DNA from 3 places in the Halomonas sp. TG39a genome. Region 2 is predicted to be linked to each of the others. Evidence: riboswitches for the same ligand, from Rfam matches in the RefSeq annotation. Region 2 holds a riboswitch; each other region holds the start of a gene.
The links. A riboswitch is a leader RNA that binds a small molecule or an ion and turns the genes downstream of it on or off. The one in region 2 is predicted to bind thiamine pyrophosphate.

Region 1 (3,932 bases), 3.0 Mb from region 2:
AACCGCTGGATGCTTTTGCTTATCGCAGAGGGCGAAACAGACAGCGAGCGCGCCGCAGCGGTGTAGCTGCCTAAGGAGCCGGCGCGTGCAAATGCGATAAGCCCCGTGAGGCGTTCCAATCCGATTTGTTCCTTCATGGAATTATTAAAACGAATCTACGCACCATTATCAATGACAAGGAACTTCCTTACTATTTGCCATGTGACTATTCTTGAGTGAGGTTGTGATGAACGACATGATGAAAGCAGTGCAGCTGCATAGTTTCGGTGGCCCAGAGGTCTTGCTTTACGAAGATACGCCCCGACCCGAAGTACAAGCCGGTGAAGTGCTTATCCAAGTTAATGCGGCAAGTCTTAACCCACCAGACCTTTACCTGCGCGACGGCTATCGGGCGCTACCTCCAGAATGGCAGCCTAGCCCACATTTCCCGTTGATATTGGGCACTGATGTGTCAGGGGTCGTTGCTGCCATTGGCGACGAGGTTTCCAAAGTCAGCGTAGGTGACCACGTCTTTGCAATGGGGCGTTTTCCCGAAGACCTGATGACGGGCAGCAGCACCTATGCCGAATATGTCAGCGTTCCTGAAAGCCACCTAGCGTTGAAGCCAAAGGGCATTTCTCATGTCGAGGCAGCAGGTGCCCCAATGTCACTGCTTACTGTCTGGCAGTTTCTGGTTGATCCTGGTAATGACCTACCCAATCCATTCCAGGCATTTCGGCATGTGCCTGTCCCACTCGAAGGCAAGACCGTCTTGATCAATGGAGCTAGCGGTGGCGTGGGGCATCTAGCGGTTCAAGTCGCTAAATGGAAAGGGGCGCGTGTGATCGCGGTTGCTTCAGGTAAGCATGAAGAGCTTCTTCGCGAGCTGGGTGCTGACGACTTCATTGATTACACCAAGGCAGCCGCCGAAACGGTCGCACATGACGTGGATCTGGTGCTTGACGCTGTGGGTGGCCCGAACATAGAACGCTTCCTCAGCATTATTAAACCAGGCGGCTCGCTCTTTCTGGTCAACCCCTTGGGCTTTTCTGCCAGGGATGAAGCCGACAGGCTAGGGATTACGGTTTCCTCACTACAGGTGCACTCAAACGGAATGCTGCTGGCGCAGGTCGGTCGCTTGCTCGACGACCGTACCATTCGGATCGTTATCGACAGTACCTATTCGTTGGCAGAAGCATCGGCTGCGCATCAGAGAGCTATGCAAGGCGGCGTTCAAGGTAAGGTCGTGCTTGTCGTTAAACAGTAAATTGTTGCCGCCAATCACAGCAATTCCTTGCTCCAGCGGCGGTATTATGAGGAATAAAACATGCTCATCGTTACCGGATATTTATACGTCGCCCCGGCTGAATTAGCGCGATTTATGACCCACCTAAAAGTACTTGCCGCCACCACGCGGCGGCGTGGTGGAAACATTTCTTATGACGCTGCGGTGGATGACGCGGACGCCGGACGATTGATAGTTTCGGAGCGCTGGGTTGATCAAGCCGCACTGACTGCCCACCTAAACGCCGACAAGACCGTACAGTTTGTCCATCAATGGAGCGGGAGGATGCGCGCTGATATCCGCAAGTACGATGCATTGAATGAACGTGGCCTCAGGGAGGATTAGAAACTCTGTAAACAAAGCCTTCGCGCATAGCTGGACTATATCCGTTACACCTGTGAAGCAGCCCGACTAAGAAGTGTTTGTGGTGCATTGCAGCTCGTTAAGCAAATTTAACGAACCTCTTCTCCGATGTCGCAAGCGCGCTCCAGTCCGCCTTCTGCAGCCATAGGGCTAGGCGCTATAGCCTCAGCATAGCGACGGCCTACCACTATCACATCAACTTCCACCTTTACCCAAGAGCAATAGCCAGCCCCTTGCATCTCCCCCGCCCGCCTCCTACACTCCACCAACGAACAGCTTGACGGGGTGCCGGTGAAATCCGGCTGAGATGGCGCAGGGCGTAGCAATTAATGCTGCCGAGCGCTGGTCCCGCTGAACCTGATCCGGCTAATGCGCTGCTACTTACACAAGTCGCAGCGCGGGTACCGGCGTAGGGATCAAGCGATGGCCACGGCTTCATTTCACGCCACCTTCCGCGCCATTTCCTCGATCTTATTCGCCCACCCCCCGGATCATTACCACCGGAGGCATCATGGGCTACCGCTTTACTGATCTCACCACCGCCTGCCAGCAAGATTGGCGCGCCTATATTGAGCACGATTTCGTGCGTCAGTTGGGCAATGCCACGCTGCCTGAGGCGTCGTTTCGACACTATTTAAAGCAGGACTACCTGTTTTTGATTCACTTCGCCCGCGCCTATGCGCTGGCTGTCTATAAAAGCCCCACCCTTGCCGATCTTCGCCAGGCCCATGAAGGCTTGAAAGCCATTGTGGATGTGGAGTTGGGCCTGCACGTGGGCTTTTGTCAGGAGTGGGCGATTTCCGAGCAAGAGCTGGCCGAACTCCCCGAAGCCAGGGCCACCTTGGCTTACACCCGCTATGTTTTGGATACCGGAAACCGCGGCGACCTGCTGGATTTGCACGTGGCGCTGGCCCCCTGCCTGGTCGGCTACGGCGAAATTGCCAACTGGCTGAACGACCAGCCTTCTACCCTGCGCGGAGCGCAAAACCCTTTTGATGCCTGGATTGCCATGTACGAAGGCGAGGAGTTTCAGGCAGCCATGCAGGCTGAGCTTGAGTGGCTCAATGCCCGCCTTGCCGATGTGTCGCCCGCCCGCTTTGCCGAACTGAGCAAAATCTTCCGCGACGCCACCCGCCTGGAAATCGATTTCTGGCAGATGGGCTTAGCGCTGATAGACGCAGACCCCACTCACTAACCCTGCAAAACAACAATCGTAAGGAGACCGTAATGAGCAAAACCAGCCATTTTTTAGCCGAAACCGCCCAGGTCGATGCCGCCGCCATTGCGCCGCTGCCCGGTTCACGTAAGGTATATATCGAAGGTTCGCGCCCGGATATCCGTGTGCCGTTCCGGGAAATTTCACTGTCACCGACCAAAACCACCGGCATTGATGAAGAGAACCCACCGCTGCTGGTCTACGATACTTCCGGCCCCTACACCGACCCTGACGCCAAGATTGACCTACGCCGTGGCCTACCGGCACTGCGCCGGGTCTGGATTGAAGAGCGTGACGATACCGAATTTCTATCAGGCCCCACGTCTGATTACGGCAACCGCCGCGCCAACGACCCGACGCTTGCCCAGCTGCGCTTTGATCTAACCCGCACACCACGCCGAGCAAAACCGGGCAAGAACGTGACCCAGCTGCACTACGCCCGCCAGGGCATTATCACCCCGGAAATGGAGTTTATCGCCTTGCGCGAAAACCAGCGCCGTCAAGCGCTGGGTACCGCTGAAGTAGAGCGCATTCTGGGCCATCAGCACAAAGGCCAGAGCTTTGGCGCCAGCCTGCCCGAAGAGATCACCCCCGAGTTTGTGCGCGATGAAGTGGCCCGCGGGCGGGCGATTATTCCCAATAACATCAACCACCCAGAAAGCGAGCCGATGATTATTGGCCGTAATTTCCTGGTCAAAATTAACGGTAATCTGGGTAACTCGGCGGTGACTTCTTCTATCGAAGAAGAGGTGGATAAGATGACCTGGGGCATCCGCTGGGGCGCGGACACCATCATGGATCTCTCCACTGGGCAGAACATCCACGAAACCCGCGAGTGGATACTGCGCAACTCGCCGGTGCCGATTGGCACGGTGCCTATCTATCAGGCGCTGGAGAAGGTCAAAGGCGTGGCCGAAGACCTCACCTGGGAAGTGTTTCGCGATACGCTGATCGAGCAGGCCGAACAGGGGGTGGACTACTTCACCATTCACGCGGGCGTACTGCTACGCTATGTGCCGCTCACCGCTAAGCGGGTCACCGGTATTGTTAGCCGCGGCGGCTCAATCATGGCCAAGTGGTGTTTGTACC
Region 2 (3,932 bases):
GCGCCACCAGCCTTGTTCGCTATGCCCCTAACACCCAGTTTGAGCGGCACACCCACGGCGGTGGCGAAGAGATTCTGGTACTGGAAGGCGTGTTCGCCGATGAACATGGGCGCTACGCGGCGGGCAGCTACCTCAGAAACCCCATCGGCACCGGCCATACGCCAAACATTGGCGAGGAAGGCGCGCTGATTTTTGTCAAACTGCACCAGTTTGACCCCAACGACACGCTCCAACTGGCGGTACCTGCCCACCGGTTGCCCTGGCAGCCAGACCGGCGCCCGCGCATCGCCTACAAAATGCTGCACACTTACAAGCAGGAACGTACCAGCCTGGAACGCTGGTCGGCGGGCACTTCCATTGCCTACCCCACGCTGCTGGGCGGTCTGGAGTTTTTGGTTCTGGAAGGCACGCTGAGCGATGGAGAGCAAAGCTACACGGCGGGCACCTGGTGCCGCTACCCCAGCGGTGCGGCACCGGCATTAACCGCCGGTGATGATGGTGTGATGATGTACCTCAAGCGCGGCCACCTGCCAGCAGCTTAGGCCCGCGACAGCCCCAGGAACGGCAAAAGCGTGAGGGCGACAATCAGCGTCACCGCTAATAGCACCAGCACTACCTGCAGGGGGTGGGCTGCTAGGCGTTTCCATAGCGTCATCTGCTCGCCCCGCTCAACCACCGCCTGATGTTCCCGTTGGACACGCTCCAGGCGCTCCGCCTGATAGGCCTCTAACGCCGCGATGGCTGCGTCGTGCTGATGCGGGTTGCGCAGCCAAATAGCATCGACCCCCAGGCGGAAAAACCCCGCCTGGGTTTCGTAGGTATCAAAGCCATGGGCGGCCAGCAGGTCACGCACCTCCATGGCTTCTTCGTCGGTAACGTGGCGCAGCCGGAACAGTAGTTCAGCCATTGGCGTGCCTCAAGAGTCGCTCTTCCCCACCATCAGGTCTGCCTGAATCACTTCGATCCAGTAGCCGTCCGGGTCTTTAACGAAGATAACATCTTTCATCTTGCCCTGATCGGCGCGTTTCACAAAGGTGACATCATGCTGGTCAAACCACGCTTGAGCCGCCGCTAAATCCGGCACGTTAAAGCAGATATGCCCGAAGCCTTGGGGTTCGGCGTTACCATCGTGGTAGGCAAAGTCATCCTTGTCTTCGGTGCCCCAATTGTGGGTCAGCTCCAGCAGCCCTTTCTGGCTGAAGGTCCAGGCGGTACGCGCTTGCGCATCTTCCGGCACGCTGTCGCTGGGCTCCAAGCTAGCCAGGAAATACAGCGAGAACTGCATCTCTTCAAAATCCAGCCGCCGCATTACCTGCATGCCAAACACGTTTGAGTAGAATGCCAACGCGCGCTCAGGGTCTTTCACCCGCAGCATGGTGTGGTTTAAGCGAAACCCTTGGGTTTGGGGTGGGGTGGCGACGACGCCGGGGTGCTGCTCGCCTTGAAAACTCATTTCGCCCTCCTGTCGTTGATGTCGATCATTGCACCTTACATACCGCTTACCATGGGGTCTTTAGGGTCATAATACCAGCCCTTACAAGTACATAGGCAGCGTCGTATTACGCTATCCATAAGCGTACTGGCAATCATAAACAAAACCCCTACACTTATTATTCATAAGCTTTACAAAAAGCAGTTCCTGCCACATGAGCGACGCTTCACATTGACGGCGCCGTCCAGGAGTTTTCCATGAGTTCGATTGATATGACGCTGGGTGACCAGTTGACGCTAAAGCAACTTTCTAATGCCTTGCACAACGGCTTTTCGCCGATTGTGGAGGTTGAATCCATGGATGGCATCTACAAAGTGCGTTTTCATCACGCCAACGGCGTGTCTGACCTGAGCGACAACAAGGGCCATGTCAGCACTTTTTTGGGCACGGGCGAGATACGCGACACCCTAGGTCAACTGGGCCTGACCCACGGCGTACTGACCTTCGCTGACCAGTGCGGCGACGAGATGATCGGGGTAGAGGGGAAAGCCATAACGCCTGACGAAATGCTCACCTACGGTACACGTATTTCGTTTCGCTAGAGGGCCATCGTCCGCATTCGGGGCTTTACAGGGCTACTCCAGGCAAGGATAGTAATCATTCGACAGGGGCGCCCTCCGTTACCGGCGGGCTGAGAAGCACCCTTTGAACCTGAACCGGATAACACCGGCGTAGGGAGTCGTGGTAACGCTTACCACCTCCCTGCCGGGAGGATGCTATGACCCTACGCCCGCTTGGCGATTACCTAGAGACGCTGCGCGCAGTGACACCTCTGGTTCACTGCATAACCAACTATGTGGCCATGAACAGCACTGCCAACCTGCTGCTCGCCACCGGCGCGTCGCCCGCCATGCTGCATGCGCCTGAAGAAGTCGCCGAGTTTACGGCTATTTCCGCGGGGCTTTCGATCAATATTGGCACGATCTCCTCCCACTGGGCCGATGCGATGCTGACCGCCACAGCGACTGCCGATCAACACGCAATTCCTTGGGTATTGGATCCCGTCGCCGTTGGCGCCACGCGCTATCGCCAAACGCTGTGCGCGAAACTGCTCGCCGCTAAACCCAGCGTGATTCGTGGCAACGCGTCAGAAATTCTTACCCTTAACGGTTTAGCCAGCCAAGGGCGCGGCGTGGATGCTACCGCCGCCACCGACCAAGCCGTAGATGCAGCGGTAGCATTAGCGCAAAAACACGGCTGTATTGTCGCGATGACCGGCGAAAGTGATTGGGTAACGGACGGTGCGCAACACTACCGTATTAACGGTGGTCACCCGTTGATGCCCCGTGTAACAACGCTGGGCTGTGGGCTGAGCGCACTAGTGGCGGGATTTGTGGCTGCCAATCGCGATGCCCTACTGGGCGCAACGGCAGCCGCGCTGGCCTGCTTTGCCGTCGCTGGTGAGCGGGCGGGCAGCAGCGCCCAGGGGCCTGGAAGCTTCCAGGTCGCACTGTTGGATGCGCTCTATCAACTCACCCCTGACGACCTCACCACCCATGCCCAGTTGGAGGCTATCCATGCCGTTTGATCTATCGCTTTATTTAGTCACCGACGCTGCGCTGTGCGACGCCATTGGCTTGGAGCAGACGGTTGAGGCAGCGGTACGAGGCGGCGTCACCATCGTGCAGCTGCGTGATAAGCACGCCAGCGATGAACAGATGATAGCCCAAGCCAAACGGCTTAAAGCGGTGCTGGCGGGTACCGGTGTGCCGCTGATCATTAATGACCGTTTACAGGTGGCGCTGGAAAGCCAAGCGGATGGCCTGCATGTTGGCCAGAGCGACGCTGCCGTTCAAGAGGCGCGTCGGTTGTTAGGTGAGCAGGCGATTATTGGCCTGTCGATCAACACCCTCGCCCAGCTAGAAGCTGCACCGGTGGAGTTACTCGATTATGTGGGTATTGGCCCGGTGTTTGCTACCGTGAGTAAGCAGGATCATGCCCAGCCCATCGGCTTTGGCGGCCTGGCGTCGTTGGTCAAGGCGTGCCCGCTGCCCAGCGTGGCCATTGGCGGGCTGAAAGCCAACCATGCGATTAGCGTGCAGCGCGCGGGAGCGAACGGCCTAGCGGTGATCTCGGCCATTTGTGGCCAACCCGACCCCTACCAGGCGGCACGGACATTTCAGGTTTTCCAAGCTGTTTCGGCGTCATGAACCAGTTAGAGCACATCGTCGCTTTTGTGCGGGTAGCCGAGCTGGGTAGCTATACCCGGGCTGCCGAAGCGCTGGATATTTCGCGCACCCGCGTATCCCGCCAGGTCATGGCGCTGGAAGAGACACTGGGTGCGCGACTGATACAGCGCACTACGCGACGGCTGCATCTCACGGAAGCCGGGGAGCGCTATTTAGCCCGCGCCCAAGGGGTGCTGCAAGCGCTCGATGAAGCCGCCGCCGAAGTAGGCCAAGGCACCAGCGATGTGCGTGGACGGCTACGCGTGAATGGG
Region 3 (3,932 bases), on a different contig from region 2:
ATTTAGGCCCTAACGGTAAGCAGGCGATCGCGTTCTGGACACAAACCAAAACGGTGACGGCACGTTGGTTTGAGCCGGAAAACGTATCCAGCGGTATCAACAGCACCATTTCGCTTGGCTAATTGAAGCGATTTTAACTGCCGCACATCGGCCCGGCTTTACGCGGGGCCGATGAACCCGATGGCGCAGGGCTTAAAAGTTATCAAACAGAGGCAAGCTCTCTTCAAGCAACTGCTCGATCGGGTCAAGCTGACTTTCGTGTAAAACTAACAGTGACTGCCCGTGCATAAATTCATTAGCGGGAGGCACCAGAAGCGCAAACTCTCCCTCTTCAAGGTGAAACTCATGTATTTCGCGCATACCCAGTGGTGTCATGCATTGAGAGCAGCGATAGTTGTCATCTTCACTGTAAATAAGGCGATGATACATTTTAAACAACGTATAGAGGGCTAAGCCGCCTTCAAACGCAGGCCAGCGCGCTGGGGTCTCGCGAATTTCGCTGGAGAGGTCTTGGCCCTCGGCTTCGGCGCCTGCAATCGCATCGGCTAGCGGGGCAGCAAGAATGGCATCTTTGTCGGCAGGTAGCGGCGTGTTGTGCTTAGAGGCGTGTTCAAAATCTTTCACCGCGCGCTTAAAGTCAGCCACCCCACCGAGAGGGTAGTCGACATGCTGGAGGTCTTCGGGTTCAAAGCCGCCGTTTTCCCAGCCATGGATAACGCGTAGGGTCATTTGACCACGTGTCATTGGGCGGGCAAGTAACATATGCAACATGATACGAATATGCAGCTGACGCTCATCGGTATCATTTTCAAATGCTCGGTAAGGGTCAGCAAACAGCTCGTTTAGACGACCGGGTGTATGTTCCTTGGCTTCGTTATGGCTCATAGCGGTTTCCCTTTGAACGAGCTATTTATATTTTTAGGAGGAGGTCGCAATTCTGCTTAGGTTAGTAAGCCAGTATGGCGAGAGAAGCAACTAAATAAAAGTCTCTTCATTTAGCTTTTTGTTATCCATCGGCTAAACCGTTTTTACCAGATATTTAAATTTAACAATAAAGAGGTGAGTATGTCTGCATCGTTGAGTCGTTTTAATGTACCTGAAACATTGGATGGCCTGCCGGAAGATATTCGCAGTACCATTTTGGCCGTGCAGGAAAAAGCCGGGTTTGTGCCCAATGTCTTTCTGATGCTGGCCCATCGCCCCGCTGAGTTCCGAGCTTTCTTTGCCTATCACGATGCGTTGATGGAGCGCGAATCGGACACCCTAACCAACGTTGAGAAAGAGATGATTGTGGTCGCTACCAGTGCGCGTAACCGCTGCTTATATTGTGTGGTCGCTCACGGAGCATTGGTGCGTATTTACAGTAAAAACCCGCTGCTCGCAGATCAAGTGGCGATCAACCATCGCGTGGCGCCGATTAGTGAGCGCCACCGGGTGATGCTCGATTTCGCCATGCACTGTGCTGTTGATGTCGGTGAAATGACCGATGAGTGGTTCACGCGCTTACTGGAAGTGGGCTTTAGCCAAGAGGACTGCTGGGATATAGGCGCCATAGCGGCATTTTTTGGTTTGTCGAATCGGTTGGTTACATTGGCGGGCACGCCGCCTAATGAGGAGTTTTACTTAATGGGGCGTGTGCCTCGCTCAAGTGCGACCATTACACCTTAAACTTTACTAAGCTGTGATTCTGATTGAGAATAGTTCCTGAATCAGTGTTAACACCGTTCTTAAGCGTACCTACATTCACTGTCGCCAGGGGAGCCCCTACTCAAAAGGGCTGAGATGCGCACTGCGCAGACCCTGGAACCTGATCCGGTTAGTACCGGCGGAGGAAGCGCGACATGCTTTACCTGACGTCAGCCGTGCTTGGCGCGGCGCTGTGCTGCTTTGCTTTTTTAGGCCTACGTGCTCGCTGGGTGGATGGTTCACTTGACGACTACGTCACCGCCCGCAACTCGCAAACGGCTTCTACCCTGGGGCTCTCCTTTCTTGCTTCCGGTATGGGCGCATGGATACTCTTTGCGCCCCCCGAAATAGGCGCCTTTGTCGGCCCGCTAGCCCTTGCTGGCTATGCGCTAGGCTCTGCATTGCCATTTATTGTCTTGGGACTGTATGGGCCGAAGATTCGCCGTGCGTTGCCGGAGGGGCGCAGTATCGCCGAGTTTGCTGAAGCGTGCTATGGCCCTGGTGTACGGCGCTGGGTAACCCTGGTCTCCATCGCCTATATGGCGTGTTTTTTAGCCGCTGAACTCACCGCCATTGGGGCCATCACCGCGCTGCTTTCCGATGTGCCGCCCGCGCTGGTGATTATTGGTGTGGCGCTTACCACGCTGATTTATACCGCGGCGGGCGGGCTGCGTGCCAGCCTTGCCACTGACCGTTGGCAGGCGTGGCTGTTGCTGGTGCTGCTGTGTGTGGTGGGTGGCATGGCCCTATGGCGGTTGCCCTCTATACCCAGTGAGGCTGCACTCCCGTCTATTCCTATCACCAGTGCGCTCAGCGTAGCGTTAACGCTAGTGATCGCGGTCACCGCCGCTAACCTTTTCCACCAAGGCTATTGGCAGCGAGTATGGGCCGCTCAAGATAATCAAAGCTTGGGGCGCGGCGCCTGGTTAGGCGGCGCGATGACAGTCGTGGTAGTGATGGTGATTGGCGGTCTAGGCGTGTTGGCAGCGATGAGCGGTGTGCCGCTCGGCGAGCCCCCAATGCCATTTTTTGCTCTGTTAAGTGAAGCCCCCGTTTGGCTGACGTTACCTGCCTTGGTGTTGGCGGTGACCTTAGTGGCCTCCAGCGTTGATACACTTCAAAATGGTATTGCTTCGCTCGTGGTGGCACGCAGCGAGCAGCAGGGCGTTTCGCTGGTGGCTGCCCGCTGGGTGACGGTCGTCGTGATGATCCCGGTGGTAGTGATTGCCTTGCAGGGCCTGTCGGTACTGCGGCTATTCTTGATTGCTGACTTGCTGTGTGCCGCTATTGTGGTGCCTGTGCTGCTCGGCTTATGGCAACGCATGACGCCGATGGCGGCCATTATGGGTGGTGTCGCCGGTTTGCTGGGGGCCATTTTGCCTGGTTGGTTAAGCCAAGGAAGCCTGGTGGCCGGGGTAGTGGGCGCCAGTTTTCCGGGTAGTATCCCTACCTTGGGGCCGTTCGTTGGTGCGTTAATCGCCTCAACGCTCACAAGTGTACTACTCGCATGTTTAACCAAGAAACAGTGAGTGTTGGGCAGTAAAAGGCTGATCGCGTTATGCTGGTAGCTACACACCTACCCTGAATGGGTGACATAACAATGAGCTACCCTACAGCATCGAATGAAGAGGCGAGATTAGCCGCTCTTTACGAGCTTGACCTACTTGATACACCTGATGAACCTGCGTTTGATCGCGTCACCCGGCTGGTGACCAAGCTGCTGCATGTGCCTATCTCAACGGTGACGTTGATAGATGCTAAACGCCAATGGATAAAATCACGTGTTGGCGTTGAGGCTCGTGAGACACCCCGAGATGTGGCTTTCTGCGCTTATACCATTCAGGGCACAGAACCATTGATCATTAACGATGCCCGACAGGATCCACGCTTTGCAGACAATCCGTTTGTGAAAGCTGTCGACGGTATTCGCTTTTATGCGGGTATTCCGCTTAGTACGACCAAAGGCCTGACGCTAGGCTCTCTCTGCGCAATCGACACGAAGCCGCGTGCGATCAGTGATCAAGAATTGACGGCTCTGCAAGATTTGGCGGCGATTGTCACTGATGAAATTCATTTGCGTGAGCGACTGGTATTAGAAAAGAAAAGCGCCAAGGTATCCCAGCAAGCACTGAATGAGTTACACCGAAGTATGGAGTGCCAAATCGAGCGGCGTACCAACGAACTCAATCTCGTTATCGAGTCTGCCTATGACGCCTATATCAGTCTTGATGCACAAGACGTCATTC

Region 1: another riboswitch for thiamine pyrophosphate. It lies ahead of tenA (thiaminase II); the one in region 2 lies ahead of thiM (hydroxyethylthiazole kinase).
Region 3: another riboswitch for thiamine pyrophosphate. It lies ahead of U738_RS20015 (sodium:solute symporter family transporter); the one in region 2 lies ahead of thiM (hydroxyethylthiazole kinase).

Annotation. Positions count from the first base shown of each region.
Region 1 is NZ_JQLV01000001.1:774,029-777,960, reverse strand. It holds partial or broken gene U738_RS23545 (LysR family transcriptional regulator) at 1-137, opposite strand, end outside; gene U738_RS03350 (NADP-dependent oxidoreductase) at 227-1,246, shown strand; gene U738_RS03345 (putative quinol monooxygenase) at 1,307-1,609, shown strand; TPP riboswitch at 1,899-2,060, shown strand; gene tenA (thiaminase II) at 2,139-2,822, shown strand; gene thiC (phosphomethylpyrimidine synthase ThiC) at 2,855-3,932, shown strand, end outside.
Region 2 is NZ_JQLV01000001.1:3,819,841-3,823,772, reverse strand. It holds gene U738_RS17235 (cupin domain-containing protein) at 1-542, shown strand, start outside; gene U738_RS17230 (DUF6164 family protein) at 539-907, opposite strand; gene gloA (lactoylglutathione lyase) at 917-1,453, opposite strand; gene U738_RS17220 (hypothetical protein) at 1,690-2,034, shown strand; TPP riboswitch at 2,089-2,187, shown strand; gene thiM (hydroxyethylthiazole kinase) at 2,211-3,020, shown strand; gene thiE (thiamine phosphate synthase) at 3,010-3,642, shown strand; gene U738_RS17205 (LysR family transcriptional regulator) at 3,639-3,932, shown strand, end outside.
Region 3 is NZ_JQLV01000002.1:398,500-402,431, reverse strand. It holds gene U738_RS20030 (CoA-acylating methylmalonate-semialdehyde dehydrogenase) at 1-122, shown strand, start outside; gene U738_RS20025 (hypothetical protein) at 193-885, opposite strand; gene U738_RS20020 (peroxidase-related enzyme) at 1,066-1,668, shown strand; TPP riboswitch at 1,745-1,852, shown strand; gene U738_RS20015 (sodium:solute symporter family transporter) at 1,842-3,215, shown strand; gene U738_RS20010 (sensor domain-containing diguanylate cyclase) at 3,287-3,932, shown strand, end outside.